One region of the Streptomyces sp. NPDC060027 genome, then DNA from elsewhere that is predicted to be linked to it. Evidence: riboswitches for the same ligand, from Rfam matches in the RefSeq annotation. Region 1 holds a riboswitch; each other region holds the start of a gene.
What was found. A riboswitch is a leader RNA that binds a small molecule or an ion and turns the genes downstream of it on or off. The one in region 1 is predicted to bind S-adenosylmethionine.
Positions count from the first base shown of each region.

Region 2: linked by a shared signal. The riboswitch ahead of ACFWBT_RS00475 (cell envelope biogenesis protein OmpA) and the one ahead of ACFWBT_RS20240 (aminotransferase class V-fold PLP-dependent enzyme) in region 1 are both predicted to bind S-adenosylmethionine.
Region 3: linked by a shared signal. The riboswitch ahead of thrC (threonine synthase) and the one ahead of ACFWBT_RS20240 (aminotransferase class V-fold PLP-dependent enzyme) in region 1 are both predicted to bind S-adenosylmethionine.

Region 1 covers NZ_JBHWVI010000076.1:17,374-20,575, reverse strand. Annotated here, with positions in the region: gene ACFWBT_RS20250 (rhomboid family intramembrane serine protease) at 1-78, shown strand, start outside; gene ACFWBT_RS20245 (Lrp/AsnC ligand binding domain-containing protein) at 121-402, shown strand; gene ACFWBT_RS20240 (aminotransferase class V-fold PLP-dependent enzyme) at 442-1,803, opposite strand; SAM riboswitch class IV at 1,993-2,109, opposite strand; gene trpD (anthranilate phosphoribosyltransferase) at 2,195-3,202, opposite strand, start outside.
Region 2 covers NZ_JBHWVI010000001.1:120,074-123,275, reverse strand. Annotated here, with positions in the region: gene ACFWBT_RS00480 (MFS transporter) at 1-352, opposite strand, end outside; gene ACFWBT_RS00475 (cell envelope biogenesis protein OmpA) at 691-1,380, opposite strand; SAM riboswitch class IV at 1,680-1,825, opposite strand; gene ACFWBT_RS00470 (amino acid ABC transporter permease) at 2,287-3,202, shown strand, end outside.
Region 3 covers NZ_JBHWVI010000201.1:13,066-16,267, forward strand. Annotated here, with positions in the region: gene ACFWBT_RS34050 (glucosyl-3-phosphoglycerate synthase) at 1-825, opposite strand, end outside; SAM riboswitch class I at 1,031-1,187, shown strand; gene thrC (threonine synthase) at 1,205-2,512, shown strand; gene ACFWBT_RS34060 (MoaD/ThiS family protein) at 2,509-2,784, shown strand.

The sequences.
Region 1 (3,202 bases):
CGTACGGCCGCCGCACCCTCCCCGGGGGCGCTGCCGGGACCCCCGGCGCCGCAGCCCGGCCAGGTGGACCGCGAGTAGGGTGAGATCCCCAGCAGTGGCCCCCGAGGGAGAGAACCAGCCGTGATCACCGCGATCGTCCTCATCAAGACCAGCGTGGACCGGATCCCCGAGATCGCCGAGTCGATCGCGTCGCTGGAGAGCGTCAGCGAGGTCTTCTCCGTCACCGGCACCTACGACCTGATCGCGATGGTCCGGGTCAAGGCCCACGACGATCTGGCGGACGTCATCCCCGGCAAGATCAGCAAGATCCCGGGCGTCGAGGCGACGGACACGCACGTGGCGTTCCGTACGTACTCGCAGCACGACCTGGAGGCGGCGTTCGCGATCGGCCTCGACTCCTGACCGACGGGACACCGCCTCCGGGCGGGACCCGCGCGGGCGTCAGACGGCCGGGACGCAGCGGCCGTCCTCGGTGCGGTACCGCCACCGCGCGCCGTCCCGGACGAGCTCGCGCACCGCGCGGACGAAACGCTCCACGTGCTCGTCGGGGGTACCGGCGCCGAAGCTGACGCGGATGGCGTTGAGGGACTTCTCCCCGGGGGCCGCCTCGGGGGCGCCGCACTCCCCCTGGGTCTCCGGGTCGCTGCCGAGCAGCGTGCGGACCAGCGGGTGGGCGCAGAAGAGGCCGTCGCGGACGCCGATGCCGTACTCGGCGGAGAGCGCGGCCGCGAAGTGCGAGCTGTTCCAGCCCTCGACGACGAAGGAGATGACGCCGACCCGCGGGGCGTCGTCGCCGAAGAGGGAGAGGACCCGGACCTCGGGGACCTCGGCGAGGCCCGCGCGGACGGTACGGATCAGGTGCTGCTCACGGGCGACGAGGGTGTCGAAGCCCTCCTCGGTGAGCGCCTTGCAGGCCGACGCGATCGAGTAGGCGCCGATGACGTTCGGCGAGCCCGCCTCGTGCCGGGCGGCGCTGTCGTGCCACTCCACGTCCACGCCGCCGTCCGCGCGCCGGGAGACCTTGCGGCTGGCGCCGCCGCCCGCGAGGTACGGCTCGGCCTCGCGCAGCCAGTCGGAACGGCCCGCGAGGACACCGGAGCCGAAGGGCGCGTACAGCTTGTGCCCGGAGAAGGCGACCCAGTCGACGTCGAGGTCCTGGACCGACACCGGGTGGTGCGGGGCGAGCTGCGCGGCGTCGAGGACGATCCGGGCGCCGTGGGCGTGCGCGGCGGCGGCCAGCTCACGCACCGGCCACAGCTCCCCGGTGACGTTCGAGGCGCCGGTGACACAGACCAGGGCCGGTCCCTGGGGGTCACGGCCGGCGAGTGCGCGCTCCAGGGTGGCGACGGCCTCGCCCGGGGTGCGCGGGGCGTTCAGGTAGGTCACCCGGGCGTCGCGCCAGGGCAGCAGCGAGGCGTGGTGCTCGGTCTCGAAGACGAAGACCTGGCAGTCGGCCGGGAGCGCGGCGGCGAGCAGGTTGAGCGAGTCGGTGGTGGAGCGGGTGAAGACCACCTGGTCCCCGGCGCGGCAGTCGAGGAACTCCTCGACGGTCCTGCGGGCGTTCTCGAAGAGATCGGTGGACAGCTGCGAGAGGTAGCCGGCGCCCCGGTGGACGCTGCCGTAGTACGGCGCGTACGCGGCCACGTCGTCCCACACCCGCTGGAGGGCGGGCGCGCTGGCGGCGTAGTCGAGGGCGGCGTAGCTGACCTCGCCGCCGGTGACGAGGGGGACGCTGACATCCCGGCCCAGAACGGCCAGAGGGGCACAAACGGTCCGGTCGGCGGCAGCGGTGGAGACAGACATGGCGAGCTCCTGTGAGAGGCAGGCGGGATCGCTGCGCGAGCCGGCCGCCCGGAGGCAGGGCTCAGCGCAGGGAAGGGTGAAAAGGGTGCGCGGAGGTGGGGCTCGACGCCCTATCGCATTCGCTTGCTCACAGAAGGCTCCCTCGAACGACCAGGACCCCTGGTTGCATCCACTCGGAAGAGCGGGAGGGGTCCGCGCTTGCCGTAGGCCTCGCTGCCTACGACCTGGTCTTCACCCGGGGCACCCCGCCACGGACGGAGGGTTGCCGGACAGTCGGCCGGGGCCTCATGACTGTCACTCATGACCTGATACAGCATCTTGCCAGAAGATCTTCGACGCGCAAGGCGCAGTCCGGATCGTGGACTGCGCCCCGCGTCGCCTCGCCCGGGGATCAGGCGTTGCTGGCGGCCACCCACCGGTCGAGGGTGCGCTTCGCGGCCCCGGAGTCGATCGCCTCGGCCGCCTTCGCCATTCCGGCGCGGAGCTGGTCCGCGAGCGGAGCGCCGGTCGGCGACAGGGCCACCAGGGCCGCCGCCGAGTTCAGCAGGACCGCGTCCCGTACGGGCCCGGTCTCGCCGTCCAGCAGGCGCCGGGCGACCTCGGCGTTGTACGAGGCGTCGGCGCCGCGCAGGGCCTCCACCGGGACGATGTCGAGCCCGACGTCGCGCGGGTCGAAGCGCTCCTCGGTGACCGAGCCGTCACGGACCACCCAGACGTGGGAGCCCGCGGTGGTGGTCAGTTCGTCGAGGCCGTCGTCGCCGCGGAAGACCAGCGAGGAGTTGCCGCGCTCGGCGAACACGCCCGCCACGATCGGCGCCATCCGTGCATCGGCGACGCCGACCGCCTGGGCTTTCACCCGCGCCGGGTTGGTCAACGGTCCGAGCACGTTGAAGGTGGTCCGGATGCCCAACTGGCCGCGGGCCGCCGCCACATGACGCAGCGCCGGGTGGAACTTGACCGCGAAGCAGAAGGTGATCCCGGCCACCTCGGCCACCTCGGCGACCCGGCTCACCGGCAGTTGGAGATTGACGCCGAGCTTCTCCAGGACGTCCGACGCCCCGGAGGCGGAGGACGCGGCCCGGTTGCCGTGCTTGACGACCTTGGCGCCGGTGCCGGCCACCACGATCGAGGACATCGTGGAGATGTTGACGGTCTTCGCGCCGTCGCCGCCCGTACCGACGATGTCGACGGTGCGCCCGGGCACCTCGATCACATTGGCGTGCTCGTACATCGCCCGGACGAGTCCGGAGATCTCCTGGACGGTCTCGCCCTTGGCCCGCAGGGCCACCACGAACCCGGCGATCTGCGCGTCGGTCGCCTCGCCGCGCATGATGCGGTCCATCGCCCAGGCGGTGTCGTCCGCGCTCTGGTCGCGGCCTTCGAGCAGGCCGTTCAGTAC
Region 2 (3,202 bases), on a different contig from region 1:
CGACGCCTTCGAGAATCGAGTTGCCGAGGATGAGAACGCCCAGGCCGGGGGAGGCGGCACTCAGCAGCGCGCCGATCCCGTACACCGTCAGGCCGGCGAGGAAGCAGCGCTTGCGGCCGTAGCGGTCCGTCAGCTTGCCGCCGGGGATCATCAGCGCGGCCATGACGAGCAGGAAGATCGTGATCGCGATCTGCACGCCCTGCACGGTGGTGTCGAGGTCCTCGCTGATGTCGTTGATCATCACGTTCATGTTGGAACCGGCGAAGCTGCAGATGAACTGGGCGAGGGCGAGCGGGGCGAGAATCCTGCGCTGCGCCCCCGACGGCGGTGTCGACGCGCCTGTGTCAGCCATCGCCATTCCTTATGACCGCCGGACGTGTGGTCTGGGTGTCGCTCTCCTACGCTCATAGACTGCGCCGAACGTCGACGGACCGCATGTGCGCGGGCGCGGCAGACCGGTGAAATCCCGGTGGACCGTCCCGGCCGCCTCCGGGACTTCAGGACCTGTCCTGGGCGCGGGGCTGGACACCCTTGACCAGGGCCGGGAGCGGACCTCGGCCCTGAAGGGCGTGCGCATCGTACTGATCCCAGGCGGCTGAACGGACCGGACGCCGGGCCGGCGTCCGGTTCTCCGAGCAGCCGTCTGTGTGAGCACCCCGCTCACCCGTTCGGGTGGGCGCTACGGGCTCCTCACCGCCGCCCGGCGGTACCTCCGCTCCGGAAGGCGGGGTGGTCGCCGAGGCGGCGTACGTAGTCCTGGAGCTGGGGGAATGAGCGCAGGGCGCCGTCCGGGCCCAGTCGGGTGAGGGCCACCCACACGTCCACGTCCCCCGCCGTCAGCGTCTCGCCCAGGACATAGGGCCGTACGGCGAGTTGACAGTCCAACAACTCCAGCGCCGCGGAGAGCTCCGAGGGCTGGGCGGTAGGCGTGACATCGCGGTCCAGCAGGTCGCGGAGCGCCTCGATGTCCGCGGCGAGGGCCGGGGGACGCAGCGTCGAGGGGCACCCCGCGCCGTGACCGGAGAGCAGCCCCGCGAGATCGCGGAGGATGTCGGGGGTGTGGTTGCTGACGATGCGTCCGCTCCACCGGTCGCACAGCGCGGGCGCCGTCAGCGGTCCGTCGTAGTGGTGCTCGGTGGACTCGTAGGCGCGGCGCAGCGAGGCGAAGGCGTCAGGTGTCCCGGCGGGATGCGTCAGGACCGTCGTGGCGACGGAGTCCTTCAGGCCCAGCAGGTCGAGGGTGATCGCGATGCGCAGCGAGAGCGGACAACTCTCCGACAGATACAGCTCGTAGCGGTGCGGTGCCGGGTAGAAGCCGCCGGCCAGGCCGACACCGATCCGGCTGTCGACGCGGTGGGGGAGGGCAGAGGGCGTCGCCACCTTGAGACGAAGCTCAGAGGGGAACGAAACCTGGTCACAGGGACGTGAGTTGGCCGTGCTGGAAGTGCGCGAAGCTGTCTCAGGCATGACTCTCCCTTGGGGAACGAGGAAGCCACCGCCGCCTTGTGGGCACCAGCGGCCGAATGCGGAACGACTGCGCTCGTCGCACCGGTCCGGATCGAACGGACCGGCTGCGGATCAGTAAGCGCTGGAGACACGCAACAGATCGATGTGCAGGCGCCTCGTCAAGCCGTTCCTGGGCATTCTCACCGGTCCCACTCCAGGGCTCGCGAGACGCGAGACCACGCTTGCCCCGCCGCACCGGCGGGACCCGGTCGTCACCCGGGGCACCCCGTCGCGGTGGAAGGGTTGCCTGTCAGCGAGCCGGGGCCGATGACCACAGGTGCGGGACGAACCCGCACCGTGGGCGCTGACAATCGTGACCGTCCATGCCAGTCTCGGTGCGCCCTGTGGCGCCGTCAAGAACGCCGGGCACGCGGTCTCACCTGGTGGTCACCCGCATTGACATTCTTTTCGGGGCGGGCCTAACGTGCGGCCCACAACGGGATGCCCCAGGGCCGGAGAGACGATGGTGACGGCGATGAACGCAGCTGACGGGACGGCCGCATGGCGGCGCCTCGGTCGCGTCGTGCTGTGCGCCGACCGCTCCGTCGACCTGCTTCGCGTCAACAGCGCGCTGTGTACGGACACGTGTCGCACCCTCTGCCAAGGCTGACGGCCCCTCTTCCGAATCGCTGACGACCACCGCTGTAGCGGTGTGCCCCTTCTCCGTCCAGCCCCCGTGCCATGTGCGCCCGTGCCCTCGTTTCGTGCCGAGCCGTTACGGCTCCGCGTCACGCTGCCGCTCGCCGTGGTCCGGGGTGTCCGAATCCGCTGGAGCTCTCCATGAGTGAATCTCCGGGCCTTGCTGTGTCCTCCGGATCAGCGCCGCCCGCCCAGGCCATCCCCCGTCCCGACGTCCCCGCCGCGCCCAAGACCCCGGCCGCTCAACGGGTCCTGCCCCTCCGGCGTCCCGGCCGCTGGATCATCACGGCCGTCGTGCTCGTGCTGGTCGCCCAGATCACCCACGGCCTGGTGACCAACCCCTTCTACCAGTGGGACCGTTTCCAGTACTGGTTCCTGCGCCCGACGATCCTCGACGGTCTGCTCATCACCCTCGAAGTCGCCGTCTACAGCGCGGTGTTGGGATTGCTCGGCGGGATCCTGCTCGCGTTGGCCCGGCTCTCCCCGAGCCCGGTGCTGCGCGCGGTGAGCTGGGTCTACACCTGGCTGTTCCGCTCGGTACCGCTCATCGTCGTCCTGCTGTTCCTCTACAACTTCAGCGCGCTGTACCAGACGTTGAGCGTCGGGGTGCCGTTCGGTCCGGCCTTCTTCACCTTCGACGAGTCCCGTCTGGCCACCGACATGGCCGTCGCCGTCGTCGGACTGAGCCTGAACGAAGCGGCGTACGCCTCCGAAGTGGTGCGCGGAGGCATCCTCTCCGTCGACCAGGGCCAGCACGAGGCGGCCTCCGCCCTGGGACTGCCGAAGCGGTACCAGTTCGCGAAGATCGTCTTCCCGCAGGCGCTGCGCTCCATCACCCCTAACTACGTCAACCAGTTGATCGGCCTGATCAAGGGCACCTCGCTGGTCTTCTACGTCTCCCTGCTGGACCTGTTCGGCTCCGTGCAGAGCATGGGCAGCACCTACCCCGGCGACATCGTGCCGCTGCTCCTGGTCGCCACCGCCTGGTACCTGATCCTGACGAGCGTCGTGTCCGTCATCCAGTTCTACGTCGAGCGGCACTACTCGCGGGGCGCGT
Region 3 (3,202 bases), on a different contig from region 1:
GGGGCGGATCAGGTGGCCGCGGGCCAGCCGGAGCTGGGCGGTGCGGTAGATCGCGGCGGCCATACGGCCCAGGGCCTGGCCGTCCTGGTGACGGTGCTTGCGGACGCCGACGTCGACCTGGGCGAGGGCGTCCAGGCCCACCAGGTGCAGGGCGTCGACGAGCATGCCCAGCTCCACGCCGTAGCCGACGGGGAACGGGAGCTGTTCGAGCAGGGAGCGACGGGCCGCGTACTCGCCGCCGAGCGGCTGGACGAAGCCCGCCAGCTGCGGCCAGTGCATGTTCAGCAGGGGGCGGGCCATCAGCTCGGTGACCCGGCCGCCCTGTCCCGAGGCGCCGCCCAGCGGGCGGTCGTACATGGCCTTGACCAGATCGACCCCGGGGTCGGTGAGCAGCGGGCCCACGATCCCGGTGACGAAGTCGGACGAGAACTCCCTGAGGTCCGCGTCGATGAAGCAGACGATGTCCCCGCTCGTCACGAGCAGCGACCGCCACAGCACCTCACCCTTGCCGGGCACCGCGGGAATCCGCGGGAGGATGTCGTCGCGGTGCACGACTCTCGCGCCCGCGGCGGCGGCGACCGCCGAGGTGCGATCGGTCGAGCCCGAGTCGACGACGACGATCTCGTCGACGAGGGGCACCTGCTGCATCAGGTCGTGGCGGATGATCGCCACGATCTCGCCGACCGTCTCCTCCTCGTTGAGCGCGGGCAGTACGACGCTGACCGTCGATCCGGTGGAACGTTTCGCGGCCATGAGCTTGTGGAGCGGGCGGTCGGTCAGGGACCAGGAGCGTGTGCTCAGCCAGCTTTCGACATCTTTCAGCACGGTCTGCGGCTCCTCACTGTCTGATCACACGCTCTCATCAGCGTGCCCGCTGCGGCCAGCGGCAGATCGATTGCCGTCGTCTCGCGGTGCGGACGACTATCTCAACTGTCCTGGCCTTCGGTTACAGTCTTGAACAACGCGGATGACCATCGCATGTCCTGGATCATCGGCGCGTATCGCGTTCAACAGTTCAACAATCAAATACCGCTCATCCAGAGGGGCAGAGGGATACGGCCCGATGAAGCCCCGGCAACCCTCCAGCCGGTCTCGTACCGATCGATGTCGATCGCGTCGCGAGGCTCCCGGCTAGGGAAGGTGCCAAATCCGTCTCACGGCGAAGTGCGTCGTGAGGAAGATGAGGAGAAAGGGCCTCGCCTCCATGGCTGCGCAGACAGTTGCAAGCACCACGAACTCCGTGAACTCCGCCGATGCGGTGGACCTCGGTCCGGCAGCGGCGCTTTCCTGCCGCGAGTGCGGGCACCGCGTCCCGCTCGGACCGGTCTTCGCCTGCGAGGAGTGTTTCGGCCCGCTGGAGATCGCCTACGACTTCTCGGCCTACGAGACCGAAGAGCTCCGCAAGCGCATCGAAGCGGGACCCGCGAACATCTGGCGCTACGCGCCCCTCCTGCCCGTCCCCGCGGACGTGGCGCAGAAGCCGAACATCAACCCCGGCTGGACCAAGCTCGTCCAGGCCGACAACCTGGCCCGCGAGCTCGGTGTCGACGCCGGCAAGCTCTTCGTCAAGGACGACTCCGGCAACCCGACGCACTCCTTCAAGGACCGCGTCGTCGCCCAGGCCATCGAAGCGGCCCGCGTCTTCGGCTTCACCACCCTCTCCTGCTCCTCCACGGGCAACCTCGCCGGCGCCGTGGGTGCCGCGGCGGCCCGTGCCGGCTTCCGCTCCTGCGTGTTCATCCCGCACGACCTGGAGCAGGGCAAGGTCGTCATGGCCGCGGTCTACGGCGGCGAACTCGTCGGTATCCAGGGCAACTACGACGATGTGAACCGCTTCTGCTCCGAACTGATCGGCGACCCGGCCGGCGAGGGCTGGGGCTTCGTCAACGTCAACCTGCGGCCGTACTACGCCGAGGGCTCCAAGACGCTGGCGTACGAGATCTGTGAGCAGCTCGGCTGGAAGCTGCCGGACCAGCTGGTCGTGCCGATCGCCTCCGGCTCCCAGCTCACGAAGATCGACAAGGGCCTGCAGGAACTGATCAAGCTCGGGCTCGTCGAGGACAGGCCGTACAAGATCTTCGGCGCCCAGGCCGAGGGCTGCTCCCCGGTGTCCGTCGCCTACAAGGCCGGTCACGACGTCGTGCGCCCGCAGAAGCCGGACACCATCGCCAAGTCGCTCGCCATCGGCAACCCGGCTGACGGGCCGTATGTGCTCGACATCGCGCGGCGCACCGGCGGTGCCGTGGAGGATGTGAACGACGAGCAGATCGTCGACGCGATCAAGCTGCTCGCGCGCACCGAGGGCATCTTCGCGGAGACGGCCGGCGGCGTGACCGTCGGCGTCACCCGCAAGCTGATCGAGAACGGTCTCCTCGATCCGACCCTGACCACCGTCGTGCTGAACACCGGCGACGGCCTCAAGACTCTGGACGCGGTGGCCTCGGACACCGGGCTGACCGCGACCATCCGCCCGAACCTCGACTCCTTCCGAGAGGCAGGCCTCGCATCATGAGCGTCAACGTCCGCATCCCCACCATCCTGCGCACCTACACCGGGGGCGTCGCCGAGGTGACGGCCGAGGGTACGACCCTCGCCGAGGTCATCGCCGACCTGGAGAAGAACCACACGGGCATCGCCGCGCGCGTTCTGGACGACCAGGGCAAGCTGCGACGCTTCGTCAACGTGTACGTCAACGACGACGACGTCCGGTTCGAGCAGGGCTTGGAGACGGCGACCCCGGACGGTGTGGGCGTCTCGATCATTCCGGCCGTCGCCGGAGGCTGATCGTTACCCTCGGTAATGCCGAACACGCTGAGTTCATAGAATTGCCCCCTCCGTGAGAGAAACGGAGGGGGCAATTCTGCAGGGTTGAGCGCGCTACAGTTGGGGAAGTCGCTTCGCTTTCGATGTTGGTTTCATGCCGGATGCATATGAGTCCTCGCCCGGCATCCGACAAGAAGTAGCCAAACTGCCCCGCCTTTTTGAGCCGTTTATGGCATTTACGGGGCCCGACTTGCCCTGAATCCTTGCATATCCTCCGCATGTCAACGATCAGCCATGCCCAGAATTCTCGTCCGATTGACCTGTTGCAGACGGCAGTTGGACAGATACATTCAGCCGCGGTCGACGCGTTCCGGCGCACACCCCCAACCGTTGGGGGGTGAGGTCTGACCCGGATCCGCGAAGTGTGGATCTGTGCAAG